Regions from separate parts of the Paenibacillus sp. Negev47 genome, predicted to be linked through region 2. Evidence: riboswitches for the same ligand, from Rfam matches in the RefSeq annotation. Region 2 holds a riboswitch; the other holds the start of a gene.

Region 1 (10,911 bases), 890 kb from region 2:
TCCAGCCATTCGATATCCGGCTGCCATAACGCATTTTCGACCGTTAGCACATCACCATGTCCAATCATATCCAGCAGTTTTTGGTTTACGATGGAGCCTCCTTGTTCTGGCTGTCTTCCGAACAGGTCGGACTCATCCAGAAATTCGAGGGCAAGTGCAGCTATGGCTGTGCGATGAAACGTCTCACTTCCGTTAATTTTGACACCATATCCACGCCTGCGAACCAGCTTCAGTCCAGCCTGAAGAATCCGTGACTCCAGATCGTCCAGATCAGTGGTTACCGTGGATACAGTCACCTTCAGATCCGAAGCAAGAGCAAGCAATTTCACAGGCTCCGACTCATCAAGCAGGATGCAAAGCATGAAGAGCTTACGCTCTTCTGGCGTAAACTCTACATATTCTTTACCCTCCAGTTGCTGTCGCAATGCAGTCAGATCATCCGAACCGGACTCAATTCGGATTCCGGTTCCTGATTTTTTTTCCAGTCTCATCCCCAAAGGTTCAAGCCATTGTTCAATCATTTGCAGCTCGCGGTGAACGGTTCGGGTACTGACTTTTACTTCAACGGCAATTTCGCCGGCAGTGACCTCATGTGGATGCTCCAGCAGAAACTCCACGATTTCACGTTGTCTTTTGGTAATACTCATATCTCAGCCTCCGGCTCAGGGAAAACGAATTCGTGCAATTACTTCAGACGTTCAACGAGCGCATCATATTCCGGGCTTTTTAGGAAGTTGTCGATGGATATATGTTCTGCATTCGGTGCCACAGAGCGGGCACGATCTGTTAATACTTGTTGTGTGATCACCACATCTGCATCCGGCGGGATATCACTGATGGCCGTATTGGTCACCGTAACGTCAATCCCCTCGGCCTTCATCTTCTTGCGTAGAATGGAAGCGCCCATGGCACTCGATCCCATACCTGCATCACAGGAGAAGACAATCTTCTTCACATCTGTTTTCACTGTAGAAAAAGCCATATCCGCAGCTCTGTCTGCTTCACGTTGGTTAGCCGTAATGCCAGCGTTTGGCACGGTTCCTTGACTCTTCATGTCTTTCATCCGACTGGATGCGGACTCCAGATCTTCGTCCTTTTGTTTACCCGTTTTCAGCAACAATGCTGCTACAAGGAAGGAAACAACCGCTGCTACAAGCACCCCAGCGAGCATTGGGAGGTATCCACCTCTTGGTGTTAAAAGGGAATAAGCGATAATACTACCCGGTGATGGTGCTGAGACAAGCCCTGCGCCTGTAAGCATGAATGTTAATGTACCTGCAACACCGCCTGCAATTGCGGCAAGAATCAGAATCGGTCTCATCAGAATGTAAGGGAAGTAGATCTCATGAATTCCCCCGAAGAAATGAATGATAACGGCACCTGGTGCAGAAGATTTGGCCATTCCGCGTCCGAAGAAGCAATAAGCAAGCAAGATACCAAGTCCCGGACCCGGGTTGGATTCAAGCATGTATAATACGGATTGCCCTAATTCTCTCGCTTGATCTGTTGCAATGGGTGTAAGAATACCGTGGTTGATTGCATTGTTCAGGAACAATACTTTACCCGGTTCGATAATCAGGTTGACCAGCGGCAGCAAACCCAGATTCATTAAGCCTTGCACTCCGGCAGACAATACTTTGCTAATCGCTTCTACAGCAGGCCCGATGCCCAGTAGCGCAAATATGCCCAAGATTCCGCCAATAATACCGGCTGAAAAGTTGTTAACCAGCATTTCAAATCCGGCTCTAATTTTACCTTCGATCGATTTATCGAATTTTTTGATGATCCATGCTGCCAGAGGTCCAGCGATCATGGCCCCGAGGAACATCGGAATATCGCTACCCACGATGACCCCAATGGTCATAATGGCACCCACGACACCACCACGCTGACCATGCATCATCGTACCCCCGGTATAACCGATTAACAGTGGCAGCAAATATTTGATCATCGGATCGACTAGCTGTGCAAGCGTCTCGTTAGGGAACCAGCCTGTTGGAATGAACAGAGCCGTAATTAATCCCCAGGCGATGAACGCTCCCATATTTGGCATGACCATACCACTCAGGAATCGGCCAAAACGCTGAACACCAACCCGTAGCCCACCTTTGGAATTGGACGATTGGTCCAAATTACTCATTGTATTATCCTCCTTGGATCAAGTGATTATGATTATGAAAGGGGTATCATTTCTCCCCTGCTGTAATCCTAAGCGAGAATGCTCTCCTGTTCAATGAAATGAAAGCGTACTTTCGTCATGAACAATGATGACAACATTAGGTTATGTAATCGTTTTTATCTATGCATAATGGCTGAACTCATTGGTACATAAGGCTTTTCTTGCCTATGACTTTTATCATTTCCAAAATCATTTTCTACCCTATAGCTTGATCTAATCAGACAATTTGCATCCACAATCTGCTTAAATCAGTATTCACAACGTTCCTTGGAAAACACAAAAAAACCTGTGCAAGCATCAAGCTCACACAGGTCGCAATAACATGAAGCACATCTCATTTTTGTAATAACATATGTTAATAAGTACAAGTTCATTGATTCTATTCTTCGGTATGTTTGCGATACGCATCTGCATTCATCAATGTGGACAACGCTGCAGACAGATCTCCCTCAACACGAATCTCGATCATCCAGCCTTCCTCGTAAGGAGAGCTGTTTACCAGTTCAGGTGAGTCCTGCAACGAATCATTCACCGCAATGATTGAACCAGTGACTGGAGAAAACAAGTCCGACACCGTTTTGACCGATTCGATCGTTCCAATGCTGTCTTCTGCTTTTACATTGGATTCAAGGTCAGGCAATTCCACAAACACAATGTCACCCAGCTGATGCTGCGCGAACTCGGTAATGCCAATACGTACAGTATCCTCCCCTACGGTTTGCACCCATTCGTGCTCTTCACTGTACAGGAAATCACTTTTCAATTCGCTCATCGATATCCGCCTCGCTTTTCATTAATGAGTGCATGCGATCTTTGACCTTAACCTTTTTCCCAGAACATAGCGTATGATATTTATGAATCAAATGTCAAGATACCTTACAATTTATTTGCTGATCCCCTCCTCAAACCGTAACCTGAATACACTCTTTCTACATATACTGGTGAATATTAGAATAGTAAGCGTAGTCTTTTTAAATACACGAACAATTATATTAAAACTATACTAAATATTCGGTTTTTAATCACTTTCTATGATATCGTTCTTGACATCGATAGTGGATTCACGTTTTAATGAGAGGAGTAAACGTGTTTATTGGACTATGTTATACCCGCGGATGAATGTAAAGGGAGAGATTACCCGCGACACCCGACTCGGGATGTACATGAGGTAACGCCGAAGGAGTAAACCACCGATAAGCGGAGGTGAATCTCTCAGGCAAAAGGACTTTTACGGGACGCAACTCTGGAGAGCATCTATTCGCCCTGTGCGGGCGTTATGATCACCCAAGGGGAAACCTGCTGTACGACGCGGCGGGGTAACTCTCAGGTACAAGGGACAGAGCCTTAGAATACAGCGTGCTACTTGGCATGCCGGTTCTTTGGCCTGTCCTTTTCCTTTTTCCCAAAAAACGAAAAACAGGATTCAGATCGGCGCTGTCATAGCTGCCTTATCATACTTACCCACTAAAGGTCTCTAGATGAAAATTTAAAAATACCCTGGTTCATTGATCCACGATTGCATATTCGGCCGGCTGACGGCCCATGACGAGGTGATTTGATGTCCGATTTGCTTAGAACACCACTCTTCCCACTATATCAGCAATATGAAGGCGTACGGTGCATTGATTTTGGAGGCTGGGAGCTTCCGGTACAATTTAGCGGAATCCAGAAAGAACATGAAGCGGTACGCGAGCGCGCTGGACTGTTCGATGTATCCCATATGGGCGAATTCACAGTACAGGGTGAGCAGGCTGAAGCATTTTTGCAACAAATGATGACCAATGATGTGACCACGCTGGTTCCCGGTCAAGCCCAGTATACCCTGATGTGTTATCCGAATGGCGGTGTGGTGGATGATCTGCTCGTGTATAAGCTGGAAGATCAGCAGTATATGCTCGTGGTTAACGCCTCCAACATCGACAAGGATTGGGCATGGCTGCAAGAGCACTTGATCCCTGGTGTAAGCATGACCAACGATTCGGAGCAGACGGCGCTGCTCGCCCTGCAAGGTCCACTGGCTGTAGATATTATCGGAAAAGTTACAGATACGGATGTATCCACCATTGAACCATTTCGTTTTGTGCAGAATGCCGAAGTCTGTGGAGTAAAATTGCTGTTATCCCGTACTGGTTATACCGGTGAAGATGGATTTGAACTATATATATCTGCGGATCAAGCCTCTGCGGTCTGGAATGGATTAATGCAAGCTGGAGAAGGTCACGGACTTGTACCAGCAGGCCTCGGTGCCCGGGATACGCTGCGCTTTGAAGCAAGGCTCCCTCTGTATGGACAGGAATTGTCGGCAACCATCTCTCCACTCGAAGCTGGCGTAGGTATGTTTGTGAAGCTGAATGCTGGACCCTTTATCGGACACGAAGCCTTGTTACAACAAAAAAATGATGGTCCCGCCCGCAAACTGGTCGGCATCGAAGTGCTGGAGCGTGGCATCCCCCGCCCCCACTATCCGATTTACGCCGAAGGCGTACAGATTGGTGAAGTGACGACAGGCACGCAATCACCAACATTGAAACGTAATCTGGGGCTTGCCCTCATCGACAGCAAATACGCTGCGCTCGGAACCCCGCTTGAGATTGAGATCCGCGGCAAGAAGCTGAAAGCCGTGGTCGTGAAGACCCCTTTTCATAAACGGATACGTACGTCAAAGACACCTACCCAAGGAGTTGATCAAGTATGAGCAAGCACCGTTATATTCCCATGACCGAGCAGGATCAGAGCGCCATGCTCGCAACCATTGGTGTGGATACGCTGGATGATCTGTTTCAGGACATTCCACAGGAGATTCGTTATCAGGGCGAGCTGCCCGTATCCTCCAAACTTGATGAATATGCGCTTACACGTCACATGTCCAAACAGGCTGGCGGCAACGCCAATTTCGAAACTCATGCCAGCTTCCTCGGCGCAGGCATATATGATCATCATGTTCCTTCCGTCATCAATCATGTCATATCCCGTTCCGAGTTCTACACTGCCTACACACCTTATCAGCCTGAGATCAGCCAAGGTGAACTACAGGCCATTTTCGAATTCCAGTCCTACATCTGTGAATTAACCGGTATGGCTGTAGCCAATGCCAGCATGTATGACGGTGCAACGGCCTTTGCGGAAGCAGGTAATCTGGCCGCAGCGGCAACTCGTCGCAAACAGCTCATCGTATCCCGTACCGTTCATCCGGAAGCCCGTCAGGTATTGCAGGCTTATGCGCACGGACTGAGTCTAGAGATTGTTGAGATTGGCTATAAGGATGGCGTCACTGACTGGGATGCCCTGCAAGCCGCCATATCGGACGATACCGCTGCTGTCCTGATCCAGAGCCCGAACTTCTTCGGTGCCGTGGAAAATGTAAAACAAGCCGCTGACCTCGTGCATGCGCACAAGGGTCTGCTCGTCGTAAGTGCTAACCCGCTATCGCTAGGTCTGCTGGAAGCTCCAGGCAAGCTGGGTGCCGACATCGTAGTAGGCGATGCGCAGCCCCTCGGGATCGCCGCTTCACTCGGCGGCCCGACATGCGGATATTTCGCCGTATCCCAGCCTCATATGCGCCGAATTCCTGGCCGAATTGTAGGCCAGACCACGGATCGCAACGGCAAGCGCGGTTTTGTACTGACACTGCAAGCACGTGAACAGCATATCCGCCGCGAAAAGGCGACATCCAACATCTGTTCCAACCAGGCTTTACTTGCACTCAGCGCATCTGTCTATATGTCCATCATGGGGAAACAAGGAATGATCGATGTAGCCGATCTGAATCTGCAAAAGAGTCATTACACCCTGAATACATTAACTGCGGTTCCTGGAGTTAGCCTGACGTTTAATGCACCAACATTCAATGAGTTTGTGATTAAGCTTCCTGAAGGAACAGACGTGGATACACTTCAGTTGAAACTGCTGGATGCGGGCTTCATTGGTGGCTACGAACTCGGACGTGATTATCCGGAGCTTGCCGGACATATGCTGATTGCTGTTACCGAACGACGCAGTAAGGAAGAGATTGACGAATTCGCACGAGCATTGGAGGGATCGCTGTGACTCAGGAAACGACGACAACGACAACACCGGCACAAGGACAATCGGAAACGGGTACCTCTGTCTCCACTTCGGCTCAATCTGTGACAGAAAAATTCAACGCACAGACCTTATCCCCTGCACCGGAGCAAGCATTGATCTTTGAACTCAGCAGCCCTGGACGTGTAGCTTATTCCCTGCCAGAATGTGACGTTCCTCGTCAGGCTGCCGATACGTTGATTCCCCGGGAAATGCTCCGTTCAGAAGCAGCGGCACTGCCAGAAGTGTTCGAGGTAGATGTTATTCGACACTATACCGCTCTGTCCCGCCGCAACTTCGGCGTAGATAACGGCTTCTATCCACTGGGCTCTTGTACGATGAAATACAATCCAAAGATTAATGAGGATGTTGCACGTTATAATGGTTTCGCCAAAATTCATCCGTACCAGCATGAATCCAGCATTCAAGGTGCACTTGAACTGTTATATACGTTGCAAAACGACCTAGCAGGTCTGACAGGTATGGATGCGGTGACCCTGCAACCCGCCGCGGGTGCCCATGGAGAATGGACGGGACTTATGATGATTCGTGCCTACCATGAAGGTCGTGGCGAACAACGTACCAAAGTCATCGTGCCCGATTCTTCTCATGGTACCAACCCGGCAAGCGCAACCGTAGCAGGATTTGAGACTGTGACGATTCCATCCCGGGCAGACGGACTGGTTGATTTGGACGCACTCCGTGCAGCCGTCGGTTCGGATACAGCAGCATTGATGCTGACCAACCCGAATACACTTGGTTTGTTCGAGAAAGACATACAGGAGATTGCATCCATCGTACACCAGGCTGGTGGCTTGCTGTACTACGATGGGGCGAACTCCAATGCTATTATGGGCATTACCCGTCCAGGTGATATGGGCTTTGACGTGGTGCATCTGAACTTGCACAAAACGATGAGTACGCCTCATGGCGGTGGTGGACCTGGCGCCGGACCAGTCGGCGTGAAGAGCCGTCTGATTCCATTCCTGCCTAAGCCGATGGTAATCAAGAATGCTGATGGTAGGTTTGTATTCGATCGTGAAGGCGATCAATCCATTGGCCGGGTGAAAGCCTACTACGGTAACTTCGGTATATTGGTTCGTGCCTATGCCTACATTCGCACCTATGGACCAGAAGGCTTACGCCGTGTCTCTGAATGTGCGGTACTGAATGCCAACTATATGATGGCCCGTCTCGCCCCTTACTACGAGATTCCATATCCAGGCGTATGTAAACATGAATTCGTCATGTCTGGACGGGGACTGAAGCAGTATGGTGTGCGTACACTGGATGTTGCCAAACGATTGCTTGATTTTGGATACCATCCACCAACCGTGTACTTCCCGCTTAACGTCGAAGAATGCATTATGATCGAGCCGACAGAAACCGAAAGTAAAGAAACGTTGGATGGATTCATTGATACGATGATACGGATTGCCAGAGAAGCAGAAGAGACACCTGAATTGGTACTGAACGCACCTTATGGCACACCGGTTACTCGACTCGATGAGACTACCGCAGCCCGCAAACCTGTTCTGAACTGCGCTTGCAGTTAAAAACTAAGTGAGTTTCTAATCCATGCTCTTGCTGATGTTAACTACACCAGTAAGAGCATTTTTTGGTTAGACATTACAGGGTCTCTCTCCTCGTACTCCCCCTTTATTCCCTATACATTCGCGCAACAAAAAAAGCCGATATCCACATGATTCACGGATACCGGCAAAATCGCTGCATGAACGCAGCTCATTATCGGAAAAAGAAAAACCTCAAATCCGGAGGATACCCCGGCAAAATTACGCTTGAATGCTTTGAACCAATTCAACGACTTGTTCAGCCGTTTGCATATCCAAAGCTTTGGCAGCCAGTTCCTGCATATCCGCACGGGACAGCTTGGTGATCTGACTACGAGCTGGCAGAATGGATGTTGCGCTCATGCTGAACTCATCCAATCCAAGACCGAGCAGCAATGGAATTGCTGTTTCGTCTCCTGCCATCTCACCACACATGCCAACCCATTTGCCTTCACGATGCGCTGCATCGATAACCATTTTAACCAAACGCAAAATGGCCGGGTTATACGGTTGGTACAGATACGCCACTCGTTCGTTCATACGGTCAGCAGCCATGGTGTATTGAATCAGATCGTTCGTTCCGATACTGAAGAAATCCACTTCTTTGGCAAATTGATCCGCCAGAACTGCAGTCGATGGAATCTCGACCATGATTCCGAGTTGAATGCTGTCAGAAACAGCAATACCTTCAGCAACCAGCTTCTCTTTCTCTTCGAGCAAGACAGCTTTTGCTTCACGGAATTCACCCAGTGTTGCGATCATTGGGAACATCACACGCAGGTTGCCATGTACGCTTGCACGCAGCAATGCACGCAATTGTGTACGGAAGATATCCAGACGGTCCAGACACAGACGAACTGCGCGGAAGCCGAGGAATGGATTCATTTCTTTTGGCAGATCCAGGTATGGAAGCTCTTTGTCTCCACCGATGTCGAGTGTACGAACAACGACAGGTTTACCTTCCATTTTTTCCAGTACCGCTTTGTAAGCATTATACTGAATGTCTTCGGAAGGAAGCTTGTCTCTGCCCATGTACAGGAACTCGGTACGGTACAGGCCTACAGCCTCGCCGCCGTTCTCCAGAACACCCGTTACATCATTCGGTGTACCGATGTTGGCTGCAAGTTCAACATGAACGTTGTCCACCGTTACCGTTGGCTCATCACGAAGTTTTCTCCACTCTGCACGTTGTGCATCATACTGTTCCTGTTTGGCACGGTATTCAGCAATAACTTCATCAGTAGGGTTAACCAGTACGTGACCATCCAGACCGTCAACAATAATCATATCGCCTTGTTTCGCTTGAGCCAAGATGTCCTTGGTTCCAACGACAGCCGGAATTTCAAGAGAGCGAGCCATAATCGCCGAGTGAGAAGTACGACCACCAATGTTGGTTGCAAAACCTTTAACAAATTGACGGTTCAGTTGAGCCGTGTCGGAAGGCGTCAGATCCTCCGCAAGCACGATCACTTCTTCATTGATCTCAGCTGGACTCATGAAGTCGATACCAAGCAAGTGATTTAGCACACGTTTGGTTACGTCACGCATATCTGCAGCACGTTCCTGCAGGTAAGCACTCTTCATGTTCTCAAACATGGAGATAAATTGCGATGCCGTTTCGTTCAAAGCAAATTCTGCATTGATCATGTCATCCGCAATTCTAGCTTTAACCGGATCAATCAGTTCCGGGTCATTCAAAATGAGCAAATGCGAAGCAAAAATCTCTGCTTTTTTCTCGCCAAGCTCTTGTAAAGTGCGCTCTTTGATCGCCTCAAGCTCAGTCTGGGACTTGCCCAGAGCTGAGTCGAGTTTCGCGATCTCTGCGTCAACGTCGTTAATTTGGCGTTTTTCTACAGAGTAATCAGGATGCTCCAAGATAAACGCCTTGGCGATAGCAATACCCGCCGAAGCCGCGATCCCGGAGACATTAAGCATTAATTTCGCCCAACCCTTCGTTAACCATAACGTCAGTCAAAGCTTGAAGAGCTTCAGCTTCTCCTTCGCCTTCAACGATGATGCTGATGGTGTCGCCTTGTTCCAAACCGAGGGAAAGAACACCCAGGATGGATTTCAAAGTTACTTTTTTACCGTTAGCTTCTGCAAAGGATTCTGCACCTTTGAATTTGTTAGCTGTATTAACCAGGGCTGTCGCCGGACGTGCGTGGATACCATCTTCGTCTGTAATTCTAAATGTTTGTTGCATTACAATCATCTCACTTTCAGTAATTTGGTTTAGGCATTGCATATATTTACACTTGCTTGCCATCGTCGTAACACTTCTTATTTTATCTCAATGATTGGCTGATCGCCAACTTTGAGCACTCCACTCTTCTTCAAGGTCACTGTGGAGCCTTCTGGCAGGTTGGTGAAAATAACTGGTGAAATGATCGATGGAGCGTTTGCTTTGACATACTCCAGATCCACTTCCATAATCGGCTGACCCGCCGATACCAGATCACCTTCCTGCACGAGTACGTTAAAGCCTTGACCTTTCAGCTTCACCGTATTGACACCTATATGAACAAGCACTTCCTTGCCTCCGTCGGACATGATGCCCACGGCGTGTTTGCTTGGAAATACATTAAACACTTTACCATACACAGGAGATGTTATTGTGCCATCATGTGGCAAAATAGCGAATCCGTCACCTGTCATTTTTTCAGCAAAGACCGGATCAGGTACGTTCGAAATGTCCAGCAACTCACCATTAACTGGCATTACGATATCCTCAGCAACGATACGCTCGCCTTGTTCACCTTGAGCCTTCTCCTCTTCTGGAGTCGGTTTAGCAGCTGCTGGCGTTGGTGCTGGTGTTCGCCCTGCAATGATATCCTGCATTTGAGTTTTAATCGTATCGGAACGTGTTCCGAAGATGGCTTGAACATTATTACCCACTTCAAGCACACCAGATGCACCCAATTGCTTCAAACGATCTTTTTTCACATTGGATTTCTCATTGACTTCAATCCGCAAACGAGTAATACAAGCGTCCAGATGTTTGATATTCTCCTTACCACCAAAAGCTTCGAGAATGTTATGCGGCAGCTCATCCGTTGAACCGGAGCTTCCGCCAGACGCAGTTTCAGGCGTTGCCTCTTC
Region 2 (10,911 bases):
TTCCTTTAACCAAGTTTACGACAGACTCCATGTTCGATTATTACGAAGGTGAAGTGAAGCCTCCTTACCATCGGCTGAAGTATTCTTTTCTATTAAAAGAAGGAGACGAGCAGATCTGGATGACCGAGACGGGCTTCCAGGAAGAAGAACCGGACGATCCAGGCCGCATGTTCCAATTCCCCTACATTCATGCCGGGGCCGTATTCACACCCCCTGAATGGGTAAAGGATGCGGTATTTTATCAGATTTTCCCCGAACGATTTGCCAACGGCAACCCGGAGATCAATCCGGACAATGTAGAACCCTGGGGCGGCGAGCCAACACCATTTAATTTCTTCGGTGGTGATCTTCAAGGCGTGATCGACCATCTCGATTATCTCAGTGAACTCGGCATCAATGCGCTCTACTTCACCCCCATCTTCGAAGCTACGACCAATCATAAATATGATACAGAAGATTATCTGCGGGTAGATCGTCACTTCGGTGACGCAGATACCGTGAAACGACTGGTTGAGCTATGCCATGCGCGTGGGATTCGTGTATTGCTGGACGCCGTGTTCAATCATTCCGGGAAGACCTTTGCACCATTCGTCGATGTGCAGAAGAACGGAGAACAATCCCAATACAAGGACTGGTTCCATGTACACGAATTCCCGCTGGATGTGAAGAATGGCATTCCTACGTATGAGACATTCGGATTCGAAGCGCACATGCCGAAGCTGAATACGGAGAATTCCGAGGTTAAGGCCTATCTGTTGGAGGTTGCCGAGTATTGGATCAAGGAAGTGGGTGCGGACGGATGGCGGCTGGATGTCGCGGATGAAGTGGATGATGCCTTCTGGCGTGATTTCCGTCGTGTAGTCAAGGCCGCTAATCCGGAAGCCTATATTCTGGGTGAAGTCTGGAATGAGTCCTCTGCCTGGCTGCAGGGCGATCAGTTCGATGCTTCCATGAACTATCCGTTTACCGATGCCGTGAATGCCTTTTTTGTGAAAAATACGCTGCATGCCGAACAGTTCGCCAACTCCATCGGTCGACAGTTATCCCGCTATCCGCTTCAGGCCAGCGAAGTAGCATTCAACTTGCTGGACAGCCACGATACCCCGCGTCTGCTCACCCTGTGTGAGGGCGATCAGCGCAAGATGAAGCTGGCTGCGTTATTCCAGTTCAGTTACATGGGTGCTCCGTGCATCTATTACGGAGACGAGATTGGAATGGACGGCGAACAAGATCCGGGTTGCCGGAAATGCATGGAATGGGACGAAGCGAAGCAGGACCGGGAGTTGCTCGACTTTTATCAGAAACTGATCTCACTACGTCATGCTCATCCTGCCCTGCGTGCGGAAGGCACCATTCGTTTCCTGCAGGCTCGCCCCGACGGCAGCCAACTGGTACTCGAACGGCAAGATGATGAGGAACGCATCCTGATCTTGTTCAATCGTTCAGAGGAGACAGCTATTGTCGAACTGGAAGCAGGTGACGGGGAATGGACAGAGCTATTCGGCGGAAACCATCGTATTGCCAAGGATGATGGCGTGCTTGCCATTGAATTGCCTGCATATGGATATGCTGTACTGAGTACTAGTCTCACATAATACATCAAACTATACTCGCTCTTATGCAAATTGGAGTCCACTTCATCGAAATCCAACACAAAATAGGCGCTCACAGACCTGTTCCTGATCTGTAGAGCGCCTATTTCGCATATCAATCGCTGTTATGGATTACACAGGATCAGCCAGTTGCTCTTTGAGCAATTGGATGGTGGCCTCATACTGCACAAGTCCCACTTGCATGCACAAACGTTGTGAAGGTGAAATCCGTTCGCCGAATTCCTTCATCTGTCGCTGAAGCTCGTCATATAACAATTCTTTGCGTCTCAATTCCGTCGAAACCCACCCCATTACAGTGGCCTCATCCGCTAACTCTCCGAAATACAACCGCATCAGAAAATCAGAACGGAATATCTCGTCTTCCAGGGGACTCATCAGGTAGGCGTGAAATTGTGCTGATCCCTCAGGAGTCAAAGAGTACACGTTCTTGTCGGGTTTACCTTCCTGTCTCACCGATTCCTTAGTGAGCAGCCCTGACTTCTCCATTTTCGCAAGTGTAGGATATATCGTGCCGAAGCTGGCATCAAAGAAAAATGAAAAATATTGTTCAAAGTATTGCTTGATCTCGTATCCCGAACATGGCTGATTGTGCAGTATTCCGAGGATGACATGCTGCGTGTTCATCGGTTCACCGCTCCTTTCCATTCCCCTTAACGTATCACAATCAGCACCCCATATTCAATAATCGGATGAAGACACTGATGCTTCCAGAGCAGCAGGTACAGTAACAGGCTGCTTCCTCCTACGAGGATCAGAAATTGCCGGGCTGGAACTTCTGATCCAGATGCTAAAAGCTCCCAAAGTCAGCGTTGTTACCCCGATTAATGCAAGAAAGAATGCATCCCTGCCGATCCCGTTTCCTCCAAGTACAAGGTTCGTCATCCCCTCTACGGCATAAGTCCCCGGCAGATAATGACCGATCATTTGGTAGAACTCAGACATTACATCGCGCGGAATTGTTGAGCCCGAGGACAGCATTAGCAGAGGCAACAACGCACTGTTTAACCAAGCCCCCGCATTGCCAAGCAACAGCAGGCTCAACTGTGCCACGAATAGAAAAGATAAGGTGATCAGCAACTGGAATAGCCATAACATTAACCACCCATCTGCTGACGATACCCCCATAACGTGCATCATTCCCGATCCAACGAGTGAAACAATAAATGCAGCACCCAGATTAACAATGTTGCGGGCCCAGAAGCGCTCCCATTTCCCTGCCCTACCACTCAGTTCACCAGACACTTTCTGCAGATTCATGCCAAGCAACATCGCTCCGGTAAACGTAGCCGTTACAATCAACATCGGTACCATGGAAAAAGAAAAATTATGGACAGGATTTAACCGCTCCACCTCTGCCTCCACACGTGAAGATAACCCCAGCGCTAGCCTATCGGCCTGATCGGCAGTCATACCGGACTGGTCCAGTACTCCGTGAATAACCTTCTGTTGTACTTCACGGTTCAACGTCGCTGTAACTTGTGCGGCTACGTTCTGCATCACACTTTTAACGGTAGCCACGTTCGATTCGTTCATCACATACTTAACTGCCACCGGCTTCGACAAGTCTCCTGCCTGCTGCATAAAACCGGATGGAATCTCAATGATCATGTACACATCCCGGTCCATTAACAGCTGTCTCGCTTCTTGCATCGATTCGGATGGTTTGATCTCGAAATCCAGCCCCCCTGCCAAAGACTCGGCCACCGGCACAGCCGCAGCCCCGTCTTCATTCACGATGGTGACAGCCAGTTCAGTCATTCTCTCATTAACCTGATCGTATCCGCTAAGCCAGATGATGTTAAAAAAAACCTGAAATAGCACAGCCGTAATTAATCCTACAATGGTTGCTCCATTTTTCAAAAACAGCAGACTCGTCTGGAAAACCCCTTTCATTCTATCCATCTCCTTTAGTTTTCTTTCGCTCTTTATATATCGTATTGATATATGACAATAAATAATATATCAATACGATATATAAAGAGTCAATGTTTTTATTTTCTTCGTTAGAAAAAGACAAAAAAGCCGATACAAATCTTCACCAGGAAGATTTGTATCGGCTTTTCGTATCATGTAGGGAGCCCTGCATCATCTTTAATAGTCAAGGCTCAAGGCTCCACAAGTTAGAGTTAGATTTATTTCATATCAATCCATTATGCCGTAGGTTCTGCATCATTTTCAGTAGAGGACTCCGTCTCCTGTTCGGCACGTTTTGCTTTCGGTTTGGCCAGATTTTGCATCATTTTGCGGCCTGTTGGTGTCTGAGCCAATCCGCCTTGGGCTGTCTCCCGGTGACGGCTCGGCATCGCACTGCCTACTTCCAGCATGACGTCTATGACTTCGTCTGACGGGATGGCACTACGTACACCGGCCAATGCCATATCGGCCGCAGCCAATGCTGTGACGGCACCCAGTCCGTTACGGACGATGCACGGAATTTCGACGAGGCCTGCGACTGGATCGCAGATAAGGCCCAGTGTATTTTTTAAAGCCAAGCCAACGGCATGAACGACCTGCTCCGGTGTACCTCCACGCAGTTCAACCATGGCACCCGCAGCCATACCAATCGCAGAACCCACTTCCGCCTGACAGCCACCCTCGGCACCGGAGATAAATGAATTGTTCGCAATAACATAACCGATTGCCCCAGCACAGAACAACCCGTTAACCAAGTGTTCGTCCGTCCAGCCAAACCGCTCCTGTGAACTGATAAACACACCAGGAATAATGCCGCAGGAACCAGCTGTTGGTGTTGCCACGATGCGGCCCATGGAAGCATTCACTTCAGATACACACAGGGCATACGCCATCGCAAGTGCAGAAGCATCACCAGAGCAAGTCTCACCTTTGCGAATGTACTCGGCCATTTTCTTGCCGTCTCCACCCGTTAACCCGCTGCGTGATGTGGTATCTTCCGTTAATCCCTTCTGTACCGCTTCCTTCATCACTTGATAATAGTCCGACATCTGCTGCACAACGTTCGCTTCAGGCGTATTCGTTTCTTGGACCTGCTCCTCAATCATCAGCTGAGCAATGGTTTTGGATTCCGCTGTACAGATCGTATTCAATTCGTGCAAATGTTTAAACCGCATCCGAATCAACTCCTCTCTTCAAATCAATGACACGAATGTCCAGCACATGGTCGAGCGAACGCAGACGCTTCAACATATCCGGATTAGGCACGCCGTCCATCTCCATTGCCGTCAGCGCTTCACCATCCCGAGCTTTCCGATCCACCTGCATATAGCCGATGTTAACTCCCGATGAACTGATCGTAGACGTCACTGACGCAAGTACGCCTGCTTTGTCAGCATGCCGCAGAACGAGTGTAGGGAATTCACCACTGATCTGGACACGAAAATCATTCATCGCATGCACCGATACGCTGCCGCCACCAATGGAAGCCCCGATCAAGGAGCAGGCACGCTCTCCATGCCATAACTCAATTTTGACCGTATTCGGATGCGGAGCAGGCAGGCCGCTTGTATAAAACTCAACCTCCATGCCCGCTTCTTCTGCGTATTGCTCTGCATCCGGGATACGCGGATCGTCTGTGACATAGTCCAGAAGACCGCCGATCAGTGCCAGATCCGTGCCGTGACCCTGATACGTATCTGCAAATGAACCGTACAGCGTCAGTCGCGCCCGATCCGGCGTACAACCGAGCCACTGGCGAGCGATTCTCCCTAACCTTGCTGCTCCAGCTGTATGTGAACTTGAAGGCCCCGTCATCGACGGGCCAATAATTGAAAACACATCTTTAAATCGCACCTTGTAACCCTCCAATTGTATTCGTCATTTCCATCCAGATCCCATTCCACAATGTTCTTTTTTTACTGAATGATGACATCAAAAAAGGACAGAAGAAGGCCTCAGGCCCTCTCTCTGTCCTCGATACCTGAGAGTTTCATGACCAGCAGTGTCCAAGGACAAGGTGAATGCCTGCGATTACAGGCAAGGTCACCGGGCTAACTGATCATATACCCCTTGGGTGGCGCAGTTCGCGCACTCTCCAGAGTTGCGTCCAACGATGGTACATTTACCTGAGAGATTAACCACTGCGCCGGGTGCGCAGCAGCTTGCTCCTTCGGTGCCTGAACACTAGCCCTTTTGCTCGGCTAACCCAGGTCTCTCCCGCTCGTTATCATCCGCTTATATTCACTTTCTCGTTCAACTCACATCGAACGTGTGTCTTCTGTTCAATTGGATCATATCTGAATCATATCTGGTACATATACTTACAGATTAATATGCTACACATTATATGTCAACAAAAGTGACGTATAATTATCATCTTTATCACTCATTAGGAATGATTAGGCAGCTTCAATTCATTTATCCAAGCTTGAAGCTTCTCTTTCGTCCATCCTTCGTTTTCACCCATGACGGAGTACCGCAAGCCATTTTCACTCCATGATATGTTCCGAATGCTCTTCATATATGAACCCTCGGTGTTACGAACCTTAATCTTGGCTTCATCCGGCATTAGTGTATCGTCCACATTTTCTTCCGGCATCTTGAATACTGTCAGGCTGACTTCTACCTTGTCGTCACGTACATAATACAAGGTTACTTCATCTCTGCTCAGCTCACCGCCCAATGTAGACATTTCGATCCGTGATCGTTCGAATTCTCCACTCATGTCCTGTAGGAACGGCTGTTCCAACGCTTTTTCCGCTTCCTCTAGGGTCACTTCGGAATTCTGCATCATATCGTTCAAGTCCTTCACATCGACCTCCTTAGGGATGTCAATTACGAAAGTATCCTTTGTGAATTCAGGGTCATACTGAATCGGATCATAGACCATTTCTGATTTTCCATCCCCATACGCGCTGTTTACTTTGACAATCATCCACGTTTTGGGGTCTACCCAATACTCTGAAGATATGGAGAACGCGCCTTCTTCTTTTGGTGTCAATTCAATATGAATGACGTCCTGTCCATGAAGTTTCTCCTGTCCCATCATATTCACATCATGCGTAGTACGTAACCGCTCTAGTTGATCAACCAATATTTGTTTCTGGGTTTGATTAGGCTGTTGTGACACGGATGATGCATCCATGGAATATGCTGCTCCTGTTTCTTTTTCATAAAGGATGATCTCCTTTCCGTTATTAACTGCGTAACTGACATTGCCATTCTCGGATGTTTCCGTGCGCTTTCGTCCAGTTTCACCATCTACCCATTCCTTAATTTGCATGGTGTTACTCAGCTTGTCGTCCGCCCATATCTTCATCACACCTTCCGCATAATATGAGGCAGGTTCTGTTTCTGCTGAGACAACCTTCTCGATCATATCGTCTCCTGACATAGCCAGCATATCCTTCTCCGCGCAACCTCCAAGCAGGGCGCCTGCAAGCAAAGCAGTACCCAGCATCATCCATCCTTTTTTCATCATCTTACCCATCCTCTCTGCGTTTACATTCTCCATGTTCAGGCAATCGGCATGCTGCCAGCGTTCCACATCCTTCGTATGACCACATGCGCATATCCCCCCCGTGCTTTATTGCAACCCGTTTGGCTATACTCAACCCCAATCCCGAACCACCTGCATACGTCTTCTCCTCCTGATTCTGGTGTTGAACATAGGGTTCGAAGATACGAATGAGCTGTTCTTCAGGAATAGCAGGACCTTCGTTTTGTACTATGATCAATGTTGCTCCCGCCCTGTAGTTATCCAATTCAGCTCCTAGCGAAGGAATAATCCATTCAGGAAGCTCCCAATCTGAAGCAATAACCCCTAGTCCCATTACACCGTTCGTCCTTGTGTGGCGTAGTGCATTATTTATCAGATTATCTGTCAGGCGCATCAGTTGTTCGGGATGAACTCGGTACAGTTGATCTGTGCGGACATCCATCTTCACGTCAATCTGCCCACGCTCAGCAAGTCCCTCATAGCTCCCAAGCAGCATATCAAAAAACTCCTCACCTTCCACCTCAACCATGGACATCTCCGATTCACTGGAACCCAGTGCCGTATACATCTCAAGTTCACTAATCATCTGTTTCATCCGCTCCACATTCCCGAGCAGCACATCCTGATATTCCTGCCTTTCAAGGCGTTCCAGTTGACGATCACCGTTAAGTACTTCCGTATAGGCACTAATGGACATCAACGGTGTTTTCAGATCATGGGATAACGAGGCAATCATGAGCTCTTTTTCTTTTTGCTCCCTTTCCACATCGGCCTGAGTATGTCTGATCTTGTCTTGCATTGCATCAAACTGTTGGAGCAATGTGCCCATTTCATCATGACGAACAGGTACCACATCCGGAGCAGCCTCTCCCCGTGCAAAAGCATCCATTCGTTCTATGAGATATTTCATCGGCCGAAAGAGCTTTCGGGATAGAAGCCGCAGCACTGTTCCGTATAACAGGATAAAGAAAGCAGCAGCGAGACCCATGACCCAGGTTGTCCGCAGGGATATGCCTTCCAGCCAATCTCCACGCAGCATGACGATTTCGTAAATGCCAACCAACTCACCTTTTTCCCACACGGGTTTTTTCAGTGAGAATGTGCGATGACGAATCTGTAAGTTGTACAAATTACGATACAGCTCCGCACCCCCAACGGTGTAAGCTTCAGCAGACCATGTACTCCCCCCCGATGTATACACCCGAATCCCTGTTGGTAAATATAGATCAAAGTTCACCCGACCATTCTCCAATTCGGAGAGTGCAGCGAAGGCATCAGGCGATTGCAACCGGTACAGACCCGGGTCAGATAAAGCCAGTTCAATAGGGGCCATTTGTCCAGACAACTCTACATATTCCGTTACAGCACGCTGATCATTGTAATAGTTATACAGGGAGTACAGCGCCCACCCAGCGACGACAGGCAGCAGCATTACAATGAGGAAGGCGAGCATTAACCAGTACTTCAGCTTCATTCCTCAGGCTCCCCCACAAACCGGTAGCCACTGCCCCACACCGTCTGAATCCAGCGTGGATGATGGGGCTCGTCACCAAGCTTAGCCCGAAGGCTCTTCACATGAACTGTGACTGTACTCGAGTTCCCCGCCTCTGGCTGACCCCAGACATGTTCATACAGTTCCGCCTTGGTAAACACCCGGCCCGGATGAGAGGCAAGCAGTATGAGCAAAGCCCATTCCTTGTTGGTTAGTGCCACATGTTCTCCATGAAGCTGTGCGCGCTGATTCAGATAATCGATCGATAACCCATCGTTATATTGCCGATCTGTCGAATCCGGCTCTACGCCCTGATATCTTCGGTACCTATTCAGATGAGATTTAATGCGAGCTGTAAGTTCTGTTAGACTGAAGGGCTTCGTAATATAATCGTCAGCTCCCAACCCAAGCCCCCTGACTTTGCTCTCTTCCTCGATTCGAGCACTCATCATGAGCAGCGGAACATCGCTGATCAGCCTAATGTTTTTGCATACTGTGAACCAGAAGTGTCTAACCCGTCTGGAGGATCAGCTCTATATTTCTTGGGACGACAAAAGACAGGTCGAGTCTATTAAAATACTACAAGGCTGGGAAATCGTTGAATCCAAAGCTGCTCCCATCGAGCCGATAATATCGACTATTGGACACAACATTAAAAGCCAGCTTCGGAAAGCTGGCTTGGGGATCCAAACTCATTTTATTGTCTTCCTGGCATAATGAACACTGATATCGCTTCATCAATATTCGGTTTCTGCTTCTTTTTTTCAATTGACCATAATTTAAACGTCCGAGTATAGAGTCAAGAACGATCAGCTGCAGGAGCTTTCCTGGGATCCAAATAGCTTTAAAAGCCGAACATTAGATTTCCCACTCCCCGTCTTAATTAATCATGGCTTCCAGAATTTTGACCATGTGAGGTATCCCCCAAATAGATCTGAATCCCTATAGCTTAAATTATATAAAAACGTTATTGTTGAATATAATTACAAATAAAGGAGTGAATTGGAAATGAAGAGGCGAATTTTGAGTATTCTTTTCTCTGTATCAATGGTTACTAGCCTATTTGCCGGCGTTGCTTCGGCAAATGAAGCACCAGCAAAAGAACCAAAAGCTGTTGTAAACTCAGTTAAACTTAAACCGGTGGACGGAAATGACGACCTAAATGTATCTATTCAAGAACTATCAGATGGTACGATTAGGAAAGTAATTAGTGGTTCAGGAGAGGCTAATGATAAACCTACTCGATATGATATTACGATTAACAGAGAAAAGAATACCTTTACTACCACCGAAACAGACCTCTCGAACGATCCAGAGTATTCCATAAAACCATTTGCACCTATGTGGAGTAAACAAGTAAAATTATTAACCTATGACCCTGTACTCTGGGAGATATGCTACTCAAAAGCAATTCTTTACTGGTATATGCAAAATGATTATGCCATTTATAGCGATGGCGGTTCCGCAACTTGGGCAGCTAATCCATCCCCTGTAGATTCACACTGGTCTGTAGATTCGGAACAAACACGGAGAAGTGATACATCTGGTGGGGTTGGCCAAGAAACTATCGCAAGTTTTTCAAACTATGATTTTCTGGATGATAACTTATACACCTATGTTAACCACAATGTGAAAGTATGGGGATTTAAGGATGGCTCCTACGATTATAATGCTATTGAGGATGCATCTGGCGAAGCTAGTATTTTGCTAACAAGTACCATTGAAATATACTAATAAAAAAAGAGATCAGGCGTCAGTAAACTGTACCCTATGTAAAGGACATTTCTAAAAAAAACTATACGGCTTCAAGAAGATGATCTCTGTATTGTACAGGGGTCATCCTTTTTAGGTTCCACTGGTATCTATAGTGATTATAGTAGGTCATATAGGATTTAACTTCTCGTTTGACTTCGTCTAACGTGGCATAGCTCTTTAAGGAAGTTTCGTCCTTAAAATGACCAAAAAACGACTCCTGTGGTGCGTTATCCCAACAATTTCCTCGTCTGGACATGGATTGCCCAAGCCCCATCCGTTTCACTTTCTTCTGAAAATCCGGATGAGTGTAGTGCGTACCTTGATCGGAATGAATGAAAGCATCATGACTCTTCTTGAATTTGCGATTTTTCTGTAAGTGGAGCAACGTGTTTGTCGCCAGATCCATCGTCATTCGCTCCGACACATGATAAGCCAAAATTTCATTGGTTGAACTATCCTTGATGGTGGACAGATAGGCGCGTTTCCCTTGGCCGTAACTTAAGTATGTAATATCTGTTAGAAGTACTTTGCCCGGGATGCCTTGTTTGAAGTTGCGTTGTAACAGGTTAGGCATGGTTCGATGTTCATGGGTTGCCTTCATCATTCGTTTGTAGGGATTAGTTCGTCGATGAGGACAT

Evidence for each region. A riboswitch is a leader RNA that binds a small molecule or an ion and turns the genes downstream of it on or off. The one in region 2 is predicted to bind glycine.
Region 1: another riboswitch for glycine. It lies ahead of gcvT (glycine cleavage system aminomethyltransferase GcvT); the one in region 2 lies ahead of sdaAB (L-serine ammonia-lyase, iron-sulfur-dependent subunit beta).

Annotation. Positions count from the first base shown of each region.
Region 1 covers NZ_CM177754.1:1,387,404-1,398,314, reverse strand. The annotation lists gene AC4G47_RS06485 (BglG family transcription antiterminator) at 1-647, opposite strand, end outside; gene AC4G47_RS06480 (PTS mannitol transporter subunit IIBC) at 686-2,140, opposite strand; gene gcvH (glycine cleavage system protein GcvH) at 2,559-2,951, opposite strand; glycine riboswitch at 3,295-3,417, shown strand; glycine riboswitch at 3,421-3,521, shown strand; gene gcvT (glycine cleavage system aminomethyltransferase GcvT) at 3,738-4,874, shown strand; gene gcvPA (aminomethyl-transferring glycine dehydrogenase subunit GcvPA) at 4,871-6,226, shown strand; gene gcvPB (aminomethyl-transferring glycine dehydrogenase subunit GcvPB) at 6,307-7,797, shown strand; gene ptsP (phosphoenolpyruvate--protein phosphotransferase) at 8,035-9,747, opposite strand; gene AC4G47_RS06450 (HPr family phosphocarrier protein) at 9,740-10,015, opposite strand; gene ptsG (glucose-specific PTS transporter subunit IIBC) at 10,093-10,911, opposite strand, start outside.
Region 2 covers NZ_CM177754.1:493,201-504,111, reverse strand. The annotation lists gene AC4G47_RS02450 (alpha-glycosidase) at 1-1,595, shown strand, start outside; gene AC4G47_RS02445 (helix-turn-helix transcriptional regulator) at 1,725-2,237, opposite strand; gene AC4G47_RS02440 (YhgE/Pip domain-containing protein) at 2,292-3,506, opposite strand; gene sdaAA (L-serine ammonia-lyase, iron-sulfur-dependent, subunit alpha) at 3,764-4,702, opposite strand; gene sdaAB (L-serine ammonia-lyase, iron-sulfur-dependent subunit beta) at 4,692-5,381, opposite strand; glycine riboswitch at 5,494-5,628, opposite strand; glycine riboswitch at 5,633-5,757, opposite strand; gene AC4G47_RS02425 (LolA family protein) at 5,917-7,008, opposite strand; gene AC4G47_RS02420 (HAMP domain-containing sensor histidine kinase) at 7,010-8,500, opposite strand; gene AC4G47_RS02415 (winged helix-turn-helix domain-containing protein) at 8,497-8,853, opposite strand; partial or broken gene AC4G47_RS02410 (response regulator) at 8,872-9,003, opposite strand; gene AC4G47_RS02405 (hypothetical protein) at 9,527-10,252, shown strand; one part of gene AC4G47_RS02400 (IS3 family transposase) at 10,314-10,911, opposite strand, start outside.